3 regions of the Sporosarcina sp. FSL K6-3508 genome follow, and region 1 is predicted to be linked to each of the others. Evidence: riboswitches for the same ligand, from Rfam matches in the RefSeq annotation. Region 1 holds a riboswitch; each other region holds the start of a gene.
The links. Region 1 has a riboswitch for cobalamin ahead of cobJ (precorrin-3B C(17)-methyltransferase). Riboswitches for the same ligand answer to the same signal wherever they lie in the genome.

Region 1 (4,533 bases):
ATAATCAAGTCTGGTTTAGCGACGCCATCCTTAATTAAACGAATCAACTCTAGCAACGCTGTTGGCGCATTACCGATAGCATAAATTCCACCTTCATGCAGACGTGTTGCTTTTTGCATTGAAATGATCGCGCGTGTTGTTCCTTCGGCTTTCGCTTCCTTCGCGACATCCTCGTCCGCAATATAACAATGCAAGTCACTGTTATGTTTCTGGAAACGTTTGCGACCTGAACCACTCTCAATCATCTGCACGTCCACCACTACATGACGGCCTGCTAAAATTGATTCAATACCTGCTTCAAGAGCATCCGGTGTAAAAATCATGCTGCGTCCTAATTCAAAATCTGCTGAAGCGTGGATTACTCGGCGAACAACCATCCATTGTTCATCTGTAAACGGGTGATCTCCCATTTCTTCTTTGATAATCGCGAAACTATGGTCGTAAATTTTATCTGGATCTACAGTCAGTGGCGTGAATTTTGTATTAAAGTTCATGTTTGGATTTTTCATCAATAAAACCTCCTAATAGTTGAGTAACTTTTTCGAAAGACGTACAGAAATTTTCATATTGAACCTTTGGTCGTTTAATCAGAATGACAGGGATCTCCAAGTCCAGAGCCGCCGTTATTTTTTCATCGACAGAACCTACTTTACCGCTTTCTTTTGTGATCATTAACGTCACGTCATACTGCTCGCATAAAGCCTTATTGAGTGATTCGGAAAAAGGTCCTTGAATCGCGATGATATCTTTTTGTTTAATTCCTAACTTATCGCATTTCTCCATATTCCCTACATTCGGCAGCATTCTGCAAAGCATCCGAATTTCGTCACGCAATAAATACTTCGCAAATACTTCCAATGTCTTACTGCCTGTCGTTAACATAACTGTCCCTTTATGCGTTTGAGCAAGTTTAGCAGCGTCTTCATAACTCTCAACCTCGGTAATCAGAGGAGAAACAAACTCCTCTTTTGGCCGCTCATAGCGAATATATGGAATCCCGCATACTCTTGCTGCCTCCATTGCGGTTTTCGATGCTTCTTCTGCGTAAGGATGGCTGGCATCGACGACACAAGTCATCTCATGCTTCTGGATTAGCGCGATCATGTCCTCCACTGTTAGTCTTCCTACCAGATAGGAAAGATCATTTGCTTTTAAACTTTCAGCTGCAGATTCGGTAACGACCGTGGCGATTAAAGGATAGCCAAGACCCTGTAAATGAATGGCTAGAGCTCTAGCATCGCTAGTGCCTGCTAAAAATAAAATCATAGTTTCCTCCTAGTCCCCGCAAGGTGCTGGCTCTACTTCAATCTTGCAGCTCATATCGTAATAGTCATAATTCAAAACTTTTTTAACACGTTTGAAATACTTGAAGAAACGTTCGTTAGGATGCGCATTTTGTTCGTATTCTTCTATAATTTTTGTTACTAGCGGAATTAAATCTTCCGGTTCAATTCCCTCTGCAACCGGCTGAGCCGCATGAGCAGTACGACCAACCGGCTTCGCTCCAATAAATAAATCGAATTTTTTCTTCCGATAAACGATGCCGATATCATCGAACACCGGGCGATAACACGCCATCCCGCATCCATTGAATCCGACATGCAACTGCTTCGGAAGCTTCATCCCTTCAAACTTCGCTGCGATTTCTTCCGCGTATGGGATAGAATCCGCCTTTTCCCCATAGCAAAAATCACAAGCTTTGACTTTTAAGACTTCCCCTGCCGGCATAACAGTCAAGTTAATGTGTTCTAGCTTTTCAACAATCGCTTCAGGGTCATCTGTCGTAACCTTTACTACGAAATGATGGTTTGGAGTATATTCCAAGGTACCTTTCTCACCAACGACTTCAGCCAATACACGCATTTGTTCTGCTGTAATCAGTTTGTTGGCAACGCCTGGTGAAACGGAAAACTCAAAGATATCTTCAATCGGCTGTCTCACCAAAAAAGGGTTTTCCACTTCCTCTTTCGTCACCATAGATAGTGCTTTTAAAGCCATATCCAATGACTGAACCTTTTGTTCCGGTGCTGGTTCTGACCGTTCCACTTCTGCCTGTTTTGGCATTGGTGTGTGCTCTGGTTTCTTACTTATAATTTCTTCATGACCGGACTGCGCCTCCCCAGTTTCTTGATCAAGCGCCCATGGTTCCGCTTCCTTTTTCAAACGCTGGTGCGGTTTTAAACTTTGTTTACCTTCCCCTAATGTATACTTACGTTGATATCCTCTCGGAGTAATAATTTTATTATCATAAAAGAAAGTCGAAGAGTTACCGATAATAACAGTAGTCAACATCCCGATATCATGCTCTAGCATTTCCGCTAATGTTGTCAGGACAATATGTTGATTTTCACGATAAGCACTTTTCACTAGCCCTACAGGTGTATCAGGGGAACGATATTTCAGTAAAATCCTTTGTGCCTCTACAATTTGACGCGTCCGACGTCCACTTTTCGGATTGTATAAAGCTACTACAAAATCCGCCATCCCCGCTGCTTCAATACGTTTTTCGATAACAGTCCAAGGTGTTAAATGGTCACTTAAACTGATCGTACAAGCATCATGCATGACAGGTGCGCCCAGTAAGCTCGCACATGAATTGATCGCCGAAATACCTGGCACAATTTCCACTTCAATTCCTTCTGCTTCAGTCCAACCTTTTTCAATCAGCACTTCATAAACTAATCCAGCCATACCGTATGCACCTGAATCACCGCTCGAGATCACTGAAACAATACCGCCAGCCTCCGCTTTCTTAACAGCATCTTGTGCACGTGACACTTCTTCAGTCATGCCTGTACTAACAATGGACTTCGCTGTTACTAAATGCTTAATCAACTCTACGTACGTTTTATAACCAATAATATAATTACTTTCTTGCAGCGCCTCTAATGCTCGTCCTGTTATATGTTCAGTAGCTCCGGGACCGAATCCAACGACGAAAATTTTTCCCTTTTTCATGGTTTCCCTCCAAATAAAAAATGCCTACACTCCTTTTCAAAGGAATGTAGGCATGTGAAAGTATAATAGAAATCATACTGAAACATAAAACAATTAATTTTATTGTCCCGCCTATACTTCTCCCTCCGAAAAGTATGTGTCGTTTAAATAAGCAGGTTTCCTGACTCAAGCTTCATTTTACTCTTACACCTTCCCGATTTCTCAGTGGTATTGTAATTTCATCAGCTTTACAGTAGCGGGGGCTGTACTAGACTTTCACTAGTTTCCCTTTTACCTCACTATGTGAGCACTTATTTAAATTAGTTTATTTAATTTTCATAAATATAACATACAATCTCTAAATCTACAAACTTCCTTTAGATTTATTTATGAATCCATAAACTAGATTCTGGAAACGCTTTGGATAATTGTAATTTCTATTCCTATACAAAACTTATCATGAGCGCAATCATGAGCAAGGTGGATACGTACAGGATAACTTTGTTATATTTTAGAATCATCTCATCAAAGTCAAGCATATTTATACATTTCGTAAACTATTCACACTCTTTAATTACAAGGTTGTGAACTTTTTGGATAGGCATTAAGTTGTAGTGTAAACTGTTCATTGGAGGTGGTTATTATGAAGAAAAATAAAGCAATCCTAATACCAGAGAACCCCATTTCACAGTTTTTATTCAACGATTCTCGCTCCGGACTTATTTGGTTAGTCATTCGGGTTTATGTCGGATTTGCTTGGTTGAAGGCTGGCTGGGGAAAAGCAATGAGCGATGCATGGACCGGTGAAAATGCAGGTGTCGCCATCCATGGATTTGTAAGCGGCGCTCTTAAAAAATCGACTGAAGGCGGAGATGTGACCAACTGGTATGCATCATTTCTGGAAAATGTCGTCTTGCCGAACGCCAAGGTATTCGGTTTCATAGTTGCCTATGGGGAGATGCTTGTTGGTCTCGGTTTGATCTTCGGATTGTTGACAGGAATTGCTGCTTTCTTCGGTGCATTCATGAATGTCAGTTTTCTGTTTGCAGGTACTCTTAGCACGAACCCCCTATTGTTCATTCTCGCAACTTGGCTCGTACTCGCATGGAAAGTAGCAGGCTGGTATGGCCTCGACCGCTGGGCATTGCCGATGCTTGGTACGCCTTGGGTGAAAAATGACAAGTTATGAAGGTAGACGTCGAAAATGAAAAAATCTCTTCCTGAAAACTCGGGAAGAGATCGTAAAAATTGAAGTGAACCCAATATTAACGTTTTGAGAAATATACTTATATAATTTAAGTATATCTAATCCATCGAAAACCATTCATATCAACAATCTACTTAATAACAAGTGGATAAAACTGTATGAAGAAGTATAGAAAATGATAATGCTTGAACCAATTTGAACCAAAATGATAGAGGCTAGTTGAATACATTTCCCCTAAAACTTTTGTCTGTCATTTAAATTCTAAAGGGTCTATCATTTTCAGAGAGTGTAACTACAACATTTGAACTTTGTATTAACTCATTATCTCGAATCTTTTCTTTTAGAACTGCTACAATGTATTGGCATTCTATAGAGTTTACGATATTGAG
Region 2 (4,533 bases), 950 kb from region 1:
GGTCTGAATGCGGACGGTAAGCATCATCACATTTGGGATACATGTGTGCCGACATTCCTTCACTTTAATATCCCTCTACTAATCTTTGGTGTAATTGCAGCAATGGTATTATAAAACGAAAAGGGCAGATCCGAAATAACGGATCTGCTCTTTTATCATTTTACTGCAGAAACACCTAAACGCTCACGTGCTTGTTCCGTGGCGATGACCATATGTTTCAATGCGGCAACTGTTTCTTCGCGTTTTCTTGTTTTCAAACCACAGTCGGGATTGATCCAGAACTGTGAAGGTTCTAGCACTTCCAAACCTTTATTGATGATTTCCGTCATTTCTTCAACAGCCGGAACGCGCGGGCTATGGATGTCATAAACGCCAAGTCCAATTCCTTTGTCATAATGATATTCTTTGAAAGATTCCACCAAATCACCATGACTGCGTGACGTTTCGATGGAAATAACATCCGCATCCAGCGCACTGATTGCTTCAATGAAATGATTGAAATCACAGTAGCACATATGTGTATGAATTTGCGTCGTATCCTCAACGGAAGCTGTAGCAACACGGAAAGCATTCACAGCCCAGTCGAGATAATGATTCCATTCGGATTGCTTTAATGGGAGCCCCTCTCGAAGTGCCGGTTCATCTACTTGGATCATATGGATACCTGCTGCTTCAAGCGACTCGATTTCTTTACGCAGTGCGAGAGCAATTTGATTGGTCACTTCTTCTCTGGTCAAGTCATCGCGAACAAATGACCAATTCAAAATCGTCACGGGTCCGGTCAGCATACCTTTTACTTCGTGATCTGTCAGTGATTTAGCGTATACGGATTCTTCTACCGTCATCGGCTTCGTAAATACAACATCTCCATAAATGATTGGTGGTTTCACACATCGGGAACCATAGGATTGCACCCAAGCTTTTTCCGTAAAGACAAAACCATCCAGCTTTTCGCCGAAATATTCTACCATATCCGTCCGTTCGAATTCCCCGTGCACGAGCACATCAAGTCCGAGTTCTTCTTGGATTTGGATCCATTCCTTAATTTCCGCTTTTACAAAGTCTTTGTACTGCTGATCCGTAATTTCGCCTTTTCTCCATTTTGTACGTGTTATACGTACTTCAGGCGTTTGGGGGAAACTGCCGATTGTGGTTGTAGGCAATACAGGTAATTGGAACTTCTCTTGCTGCTTCAATTTCCGCTCTGCGAACGGCAGATTCCGCTTGCTGTCAGACAAAGTACTGCCTGAACTTGCTTGTCGAACCTCCTCGCGTTTGCGGGCAGGGAGTTGATTGAATGCAGTAAGAGCGGCTTCATTTTGTTTGAAATCTGAAGCGACGCTTTCTTTACCTTGTTGCAACGCAGCTTTCAGTACATTGAGTTCTTTAATTTTTTCATCCGCAAATGAAAGTGCATTCTTAATTGTTGAATCTAATTTCTGCTCTGACTGAATTGTCACGGGTACGTGAAGCAGACTGCTGGATGGCTGGATCCAAACGTTTCCGGACTCTACATGCTGTTGAATCTTTCCTAGTAATGACAGCTTGACGTTCAAATCTGATCGCCAAATATTCCGACCGTCCACAATACCAGCAGCGAGTACTTTATCATCAGGGAAGCCGTATTTCTTAAGGTTTTCCAAGTTTTTGACACCGCCATGCACGAAATCAAGACCAATTCCAGCTACTGGTAATGCAAGTGTTGCTTCATAGTGCTCAACTGAATCAAAGTATGTTTGCACTAAAACGTTCAAGCTATTTATGTTTTTTGTTAACTGCAAGTAAATTTCAGTTACGGTTTTCATTTCATCAGAAGAAATGGAAGTGCAAAGAATTGGTTCATCAATTTGCACCCATTGAACGCCTTCATCCTGTAATTCTTGCAATACCTTTTGATAAAGAGGAATCAATTGCAGAATGATAGAAGGTACGTCTATTTCTTCATACCCTTTAGAAAGTTTCAATAAAGTGTAGGGGCCGAGTAGAACAGGTTTCCCCTCGATACCGAGTTCTTTCTTTGCTTCGCGGTATGCAGTAAGTGGTTTGTTCTCAGTCAATTGAAAACGTTGTCCTTCATACTCGGGGACAATGTAGTGATAGTTCGTGTTGAACCATTTCGTCATTTCGGAAGCGACAGCATCGTCATTACCGCGTGCCATTGAAAAATAAGTGGATATCGACACTTGACCGCCTTTCCAATGATAGCGTGAAGGGATGATTCCGAACATTGTGGATGTATCGAGCACCCGGTCATACAATGTGAAATCGCCGACTGCAATTCGGTCTACTCCTGCGTCTTGTTGTTTCTTCAGGTTGGCTAAACGGATGTCTTTTGTTGTCCGCAGAAGTTCTTCTTCCGAAATTATTTCTGCCCAAAATGCTTCTAACGCTCGTTTCCACTCCCGGTTTTCGCCAATAACAGGATAGCCGACAATACTGCTTTTTACCATTTGATTTCCCCCTCATGATTTTATCCAATAAAAAAAGCATTCCTAACAAAGAATGTTAGAAATGCACGTATGTGTAAAATGCATGCCTAAATAAGCGTGCATCGTTTGCCGTGTGTCTAACACCTCCCTATTCACCGTAGGATTAAGCGTTATGAAAACAGGCAGGTATCTGGCTGGACGTAAGCACGTCTTCACAGTGGCGGGACCGCTCCAAGAAAAGGATTCCCTTTTAAGAAATGAAAGCAATGATCATTTCACCTGTTTTCAAACTATTCAATTCATGATGATTGTCTCTAAAACTATCATAAGGTTCGTTGAGTGTCAACTTGCTGGTAAATAGATAATTAAGCAATACTCTTTTTTTGTCATCTGTTATATAACTGTACAAAAGTAACAAATTCTCTTTCAAAAAAGAAGGTGTGAAAATTTACACAATTCTGTTGAAAGTTTTATAGAGTTTAGGTATGATAAGTAATAACACGACTTCAAATTAGGACATGAATCGTCATTCATACGAAGAAATCTTGATTATTGGCTGTGGGGGCACCTATGATCAATTGAGGAAGAATCGTGTTTATCGCTGTATGTTATACAACAGAGCAGCGCAAAAAAACTTAAGGGGTGGCTTTATTCTATGACAAATTATGAAAAAGTAGGCAAGCTGCAAGTCGCAAAAGAACTATACAACTTTGTTAATGAGGAAGTTCTATTAGGCTTAGAAATCCAAAAAGAACAATTTTGGACAAACTTTGATTCGCTCATTCATGAACTTGCTCCTGAAAACAAAGCGCTGTTAGAGAAACGAAGCGAATTGCAAAAAAAGATCAATGAATGGCATCAAAACAATAAAGAAACAGCAGATTCTGCTAACTATAAAGAATTTTTAAAGGAAATTGGCTATTTGGAACCGATTGTTGAGGACTTCCAAGTGACAACTTCCAATGTCGATGATGAAATCGCTATTCAAGCAGGCTCCCAATTGGTCGTGCCTGTCGACAATGCCCGCTATGCGTTGAACGCGGCAAACGCAAGATGGGGAAGTCTATATGATGCATTGTACGGAACGGATGTCATCAGTGATGAAGGTGGAGCTGAAGCTGGCGTACAGTACAATCCGATCCGAGGACAGAAAGTTATCAACTTTGCAAAAGAGTTATTAGATCAAGCAGCACCGCTTGCGGAAGGGACACATGCAGACGCCACAGCGTATGCAAACGTTAGTGGAAAACTTGAAGTGACACTTCAGAATGGCAATAAAACAGGCTTGAAAGATGCTTCTAAACTGGCTGGCTTTAACGGTTCGGAAGACGCACCTTCCGCTGTCTTGTTGACGAATAACGGATTGCATATCGAAATTGCAATCGATCGAAACCATCCAATTGGGAAAGACGATGCGGCGGGTGTGAAAGACTTGATTTTGGAAGCAGCACTTTCTACGTTGATGGACTGTGAAGACTCGATCGCAGCAGTAGATGCTGAAGATAAAGTGGGGGTCTACCGCAACTGGTTAGGTTTGATGAAAGGTGATCTGGAAGCATCGTTCAAACGAGGCAGCAAGACGGTCACTCGAAGAATGAATCCTGACCGCACATACAAAACACCAGACGGCAAAGAGCTATCGCTACACGGCCGTTCATTAATGTTCGTCCGTAACGTAGGTCATTTGATGACAAATAATGCGATTTTAGATGAAAACGGCAACGAAGTACCTGAAGGAATTTTAGATGGTGTCGTAACTTCGTTGATTGCAACACATAATCTGAAAGATGATGCAGAGTTCAAAAACTCCAGACATGGTTCAATTTATATCGTTAAGCCGAAGATGCATAGCCCGGAAGAGGCGGCATTTGCCAATAAGTTATTTGACCGCATTGAAGATTTATTGAGCTTGGAGCGCAATACGCTGAAAATCGGTTTGATGGATGAAGAGCGCAGAATGTCATTGAATTTGAAGTCTGCAATCCATGCGGTGAAAGAACGGATTGCATTCATCAATACAGGTTTCCTTGACCGTACAGGTGATGAAATTCATACTTCAATGGAAGCGGGTCCTGTTATCCGCAAAAATGATATGAAAGCTTCC
Region 3 (4,533 bases), 750 kb from region 1:
GACAGATGCCCGGATGGAATTCGGTACGTAAATATTGAATGAAATCGACTGATCGATATGTTGCTGGCGTGCGGCGTTTTGTTTAATTGACCAGCGCTGATCGACGATATACGCGGAACGGCGGTAGATATCATACGTGTTATGGTCCAAATCGGGTGCGATGACCGGCAATTTATAGTCTTTTTTCTCTTCATGATAGAACGGCTTGAAAACCGGGTCGATCGAAGCAGTGGAGCCCGCTATAACAGATGTCGAACTATTCGGCGCGACAGCCATCAAATAGCCATTGCGCATTCCGTTGATTGCTACGTCCATACGTAGCTCCCGCCATTTGTTCGAGTCGTATTCGCGTTGCTCGAAGTACTCCCCTGTCTGCCAATCGGAGCCTTCAAACAATGGATATGCGCCTTTTTCCTTCGACAGTTCCATCGACGCTTTGATCGTCAGATATGCAATGTTTTCGTAAAGTTCATCTGCATACTCCACAGCCTCGTCGGATTCCCACTGAATATTTTTCAATGCCAATAAATGATGCCAGCCAAATGTACCAAGTCCGATACCACGGTAACGCGCATTCGTACGTTGTGCCTGTACCACCGGAATTTTGTTTTGATCGATGACATTATCGAGCATTCGCACTTGGATCGTAATCAGGCGATCGAGCACGTTCGCCATCACCGCTTTTCCTAAGTTAATGGAAGATAGATTACAAACAACGAAATCGCCCGGCTTTGTGCGTGTAACGACCATATCGTCTTCCAATGAAACCGATTCGAATGTGGTAGCCGACATATTTTGCAAAATTTCTGTACACAAATTACTAGAATAAATAATTCCCTCATGTTTATTCGGGTTCATCCGGTTCACTTCATCGCGGTAAAACATGAATGGTGTGCCTGTTTCCAGTTGGCTGCGCAATACACGTTTCATGATTTCAATCGCAGATACCGTTTCGCGTGATAACTCCGGATTATTGACACATTCCTCATACTTCTCACGGAACGAGCCGGCTCCTTTTGTCTCATCATAAAAGTCTTCCAATGAATAACCCATCTTCGTCCGTACTTCATGCGGGTCGAATAAATGCCAGTCTTCGCGCGATTCCACTTTCTCCATGAACAGATCCGGCAAGCAAACGCCTGTGAAAATATCATGTGCACGCAAACGATCGTCACCGTTATTCAGCTTCAAATCGAGGAATGTAAAGATATCTTTATGCCACACATCCAAGTACACCGCTACCGCACCCTGTCTTTGACCGAGCTGATCGACGCTGACTGCCGTGTTATTCAACTGCTTGATCCATGGCAGCACGCCGCTTGAAGCACCTTCAAATCCTCGGATAGATGCACCGCGTGAACGGACTTTCCCCATATAGACGCCAATTCCGCCGCCGAATTTCGATAAGTTCGCAATATCCGTATTGCTGTTGTAAATGCCCTGCAAGGAGTCATCCACTGTGTCGATGAAACAGCTGGATAACTGACCGTGCATCTTCCCTGCATTCGACAGAGTCGGAGTTGCAACCGTCATGTAAAGATTGCTCATCGCCCAGTATGCTTCCCCAATTTTATGGATGCGCTCTTCCGTTTCATCCTGCATCAATGTCATCGCGATGACGAGCCAGCGTTCTTGCGGCAGCTCTACCGGCTGCTTGGAGAAGTTTACTGTGACATAGCGGTCCACCAATGTTTTCAATCCAATATAAGTAAATAAAAGGTCGCGGGTCGGCTCCAGTAAACGGCCGATTTCGTCGAGTTCTTCACGGCTGTACTTCTCCGTCAACACCGACGTATAGAGCCCTTGCTCCACCAAGCGTTCTACATTTTTCGCAAAGTCAGTATAAACATCTGCGCCACGCAGCGCTTTTTGCTTCGCATACACATCATATAGATAAATCCGCGCGGCCACGAACGTCCAGTAGGTATTCGCTTCATCGATTCTGCTCAGTGATTCCAAGACCATCGCATTCGTCCAATCCGTTGCTGAACTTTCCGGATGCCGCTCTTGATATCGCCGGCTCGCTTCGACTAATGGCTCAACTTCCTGTTTCCCGAACTCTTCCTGTAGATTTTCCATCAATAAATCAAGACCGACTGTTTCATGAATAATAGCCATTAATATCCGCTCCCTCAAAAATAATAAAAAATAAAAAAAGACTCCCGATCAATCGGGAGTCGTCATGTGACGGATGGTAGTAAGCGGAAAACGACAGGCAAACAAAAACCTCTGCGTTTCGCTTCCACTCTCCAACCCCGAAGAATGTATCGCATGATGAATGGCAGGTCTCCTGGCTGGCATGTCTCTCTTCTGTCCATCCTTCCCGCCTAAGGCAGTGGATAATTACGGACAGTCGTCAATACCATCAGTTGCGGGGGCAGCTCCGTTTTTAGCGGATTCCCTTTTAAACCGTTATCGGTACCGATTCATCAAAATACTATATATAGTGTCTTATGTACAAGTTATACCCTAACATGTTGTGTGTAAACTGTAAAGAACTAAAAAAGGTCGCAGTTCAGAATTGGACTTCTGAACTACGACTTTATTGTTTCAGCGGAACTCACCCACGCAATCGATCTTCTGGATCCGTAGGGGTTTCCTCCCAACATTCCGCGCCTTTTAGGCCAGGAATGCTTTCGGCTTTGAATACTGGATTTTTCCCTTGGCGTCTTTGAGCAGTGAAGTCGTCGAGGACTTGAAAAGCCACTTTTCCGAGAAGTAGGATGACGATCAGATTCAGGATTGCCATTACACCCATGAAGAGATCGGCCATATCCCATACGACTTGTACTTTTGCTACTGCACCGAAAAACACCATGCCTAGGACTAGAATCTGATAAAGCACTTTCCATCCTCTGCCCGCGTGAATGAACTCGATATTCGTCTCACCGTAATAATAATTACCGATGACAGAACTGAATGCGAAGAACATGATCGCGACCGCAATGAAATACGGAGCCCATGCCCCGACATGCACTGCCATCGATGCCTGCGTCAGCAAAATTCCATCCGTTTCACCAGACTGATATAGTCCGCCAAGCAAGATGATGAATGCCGTAGCCGAACAAATTATAATCGTATCGAAAAATACACCAAGACTCTGTACGAGCCCTTGTTTTGCCGGGTGTGAAACATTGGCTGTCGCAGCAGCATTCGGCACACTACCCATACCGGCTTCATTGGAGAATAGTCCTCGGCGAACCCCTTGCATGATCGCCATCCCAATTCCACCGCCCGCAATTTCCTTGATGCCAAATGCATGTTCAACAATCAACATGAACATGGCAGGAACCTGCGTAATATTCATGACAACGATAAACAACGCAACCAGAATGTAGAATACTGCCATCACGGGAACAATCGTCTGCGTCACTTTGACAATGCGCTGGACACCGCCGAAGATGATGATGGCTGTAAGTACTACCAATCCGAGACCGACACCCCAATCTGGAATACCGAAAACATTCATGAAGGATTGGCTGATCGTATTGGATTGTACTGCGTTGAAAATGAAACCGAAACATAGTGTCAACAAAATAGCAAAAGCGATTCCTAGATTCCGCTTTCCGAGCGCTTTCTGCATATAATACGCTGGTCCACCGCGGAACGTCTCACCATCTTTTACTTTATACACTTGCGCGAGCGTACTCTCGATGAATGCGGTCGCCATTCCAATGATCGCAATAATCCACATCCAAAACACCGCGCCGGGTCCACCAATTCCAATTGCAAGGGCGACCCCTGCCACGTTACCAGTCCCGACACGCGAAGCCGCACTGATGGTGAACGCCTGGAAAGGTGAAACTCCGTCATTCCCTTCCTTCTTTTCCACGATCAAACGAAACATTTCACGGAACAAACGCACTTGTACAAATTTCGTGCGAATCGTAAAATATACCCCAGCTGCGAGTAAAAGTCCTATTAAGATATACGTCCAAATAAAGTTATTCGCCGGTCCTACCAGCCAGTCCAAAGCATTTTGAAACATCTGACCACCTCCTTGTTTATCTATACCCTGCTAACTATCCGAATACGCATCGCAAAGCAAATAATCTCGCACTGACGAAACCGGATTTTATCAGTATACTATATCACAAGAATAAATCGCTGTTTTTTATTTCTGACATCAAATGGGCAGTCTCCCTGCAGAGCAGCCCGGATGCATTCGCCATCAACTCAACCAGCGTCTTACTGCCGTCATCTAGAGTACGCAGTTCAGAAAACCACTCTCTCAATTCCCCGCATGCATTATCTTCAATCGCTCCTGAAATGACGAAGACAGGAACTCCGCAAGCTTTCGCTGACTTCGCAACTCCCAGCAATGCCTTGCCATCCAGCGTCTGGCGATCCGTCTTGCCCTCGCCCGTCAAAATGAAATCAGCAGACTGTATATGCTTTGCGAATTCAATGGCCTCCAACACTACTTCAATCCCGCTTTCTAATCGCGCCCCGCAATAAGCCAGCAAAGCACCCGCACTTCCTCCCGCCGCTCCAGCACCCTTCAGTTTATGGAGACGCATACCAGTAAGTTTG

Region 2: another riboswitch for cobalamin. It lies ahead of metE (5-methyltetrahydropteroyltriglutamate--homocysteine S-methyltransferase); the one in region 1 lies ahead of cobJ (precorrin-3B C(17)-methyltransferase).
Region 3: another riboswitch for cobalamin. It lies ahead of MKX97_RS02080 (ribonucleoside-diphosphate reductase subunit alpha); the one in region 1 lies ahead of cobJ (precorrin-3B C(17)-methyltransferase).

What each region holds. Positions count from the first base shown of each region.
Region 1 is NZ_CP152016.1:3,314,591-3,319,123, forward strand. It holds gene MKX97_RS16490 (precorrin-8X methylmutase) at 1-494, opposite strand, end outside; gene cobK (precorrin-6A reductase) at 484-1,266, opposite strand; gene cobJ (precorrin-3B C(17)-methyltransferase) at 1,276-2,958, opposite strand; cobalamin riboswitch at 3,091-3,267, opposite strand; gene MKX97_RS16505 (DoxX family membrane protein) at 3,581-4,126, shown strand; gene MKX97_RS16510 (hypothetical protein) at 4,399-4,533, opposite strand, start outside.
Region 2 is NZ_CP152016.1:2,364,258-2,368,790, reverse strand. It holds gene MKX97_RS11640 (Na+/H+ antiporter NhaC family protein) at 1-114, shown strand, start outside; gene metE (5-methyltetrahydropteroyltriglutamate--homocysteine S-methyltransferase) at 156-2,450, opposite strand; cobalamin riboswitch at 2,593-2,727, opposite strand; gene MKX97_RS11630 (malate synthase G) at 3,085-4,533, shown strand, end outside.
Region 3 is NZ_CP152016.1:439,332-443,864, reverse strand. It holds gene MKX97_RS02080 (ribonucleoside-diphosphate reductase subunit alpha) at 1-2,118, opposite strand, end outside; cobalamin riboswitch at 2,263-2,441, opposite strand; gene MKX97_RS02075 (alanine/glycine:cation symporter family protein) at 2,561-3,988, opposite strand; gene MKX97_RS02070 (glycerate kinase) at 4,092-4,533, opposite strand, start outside.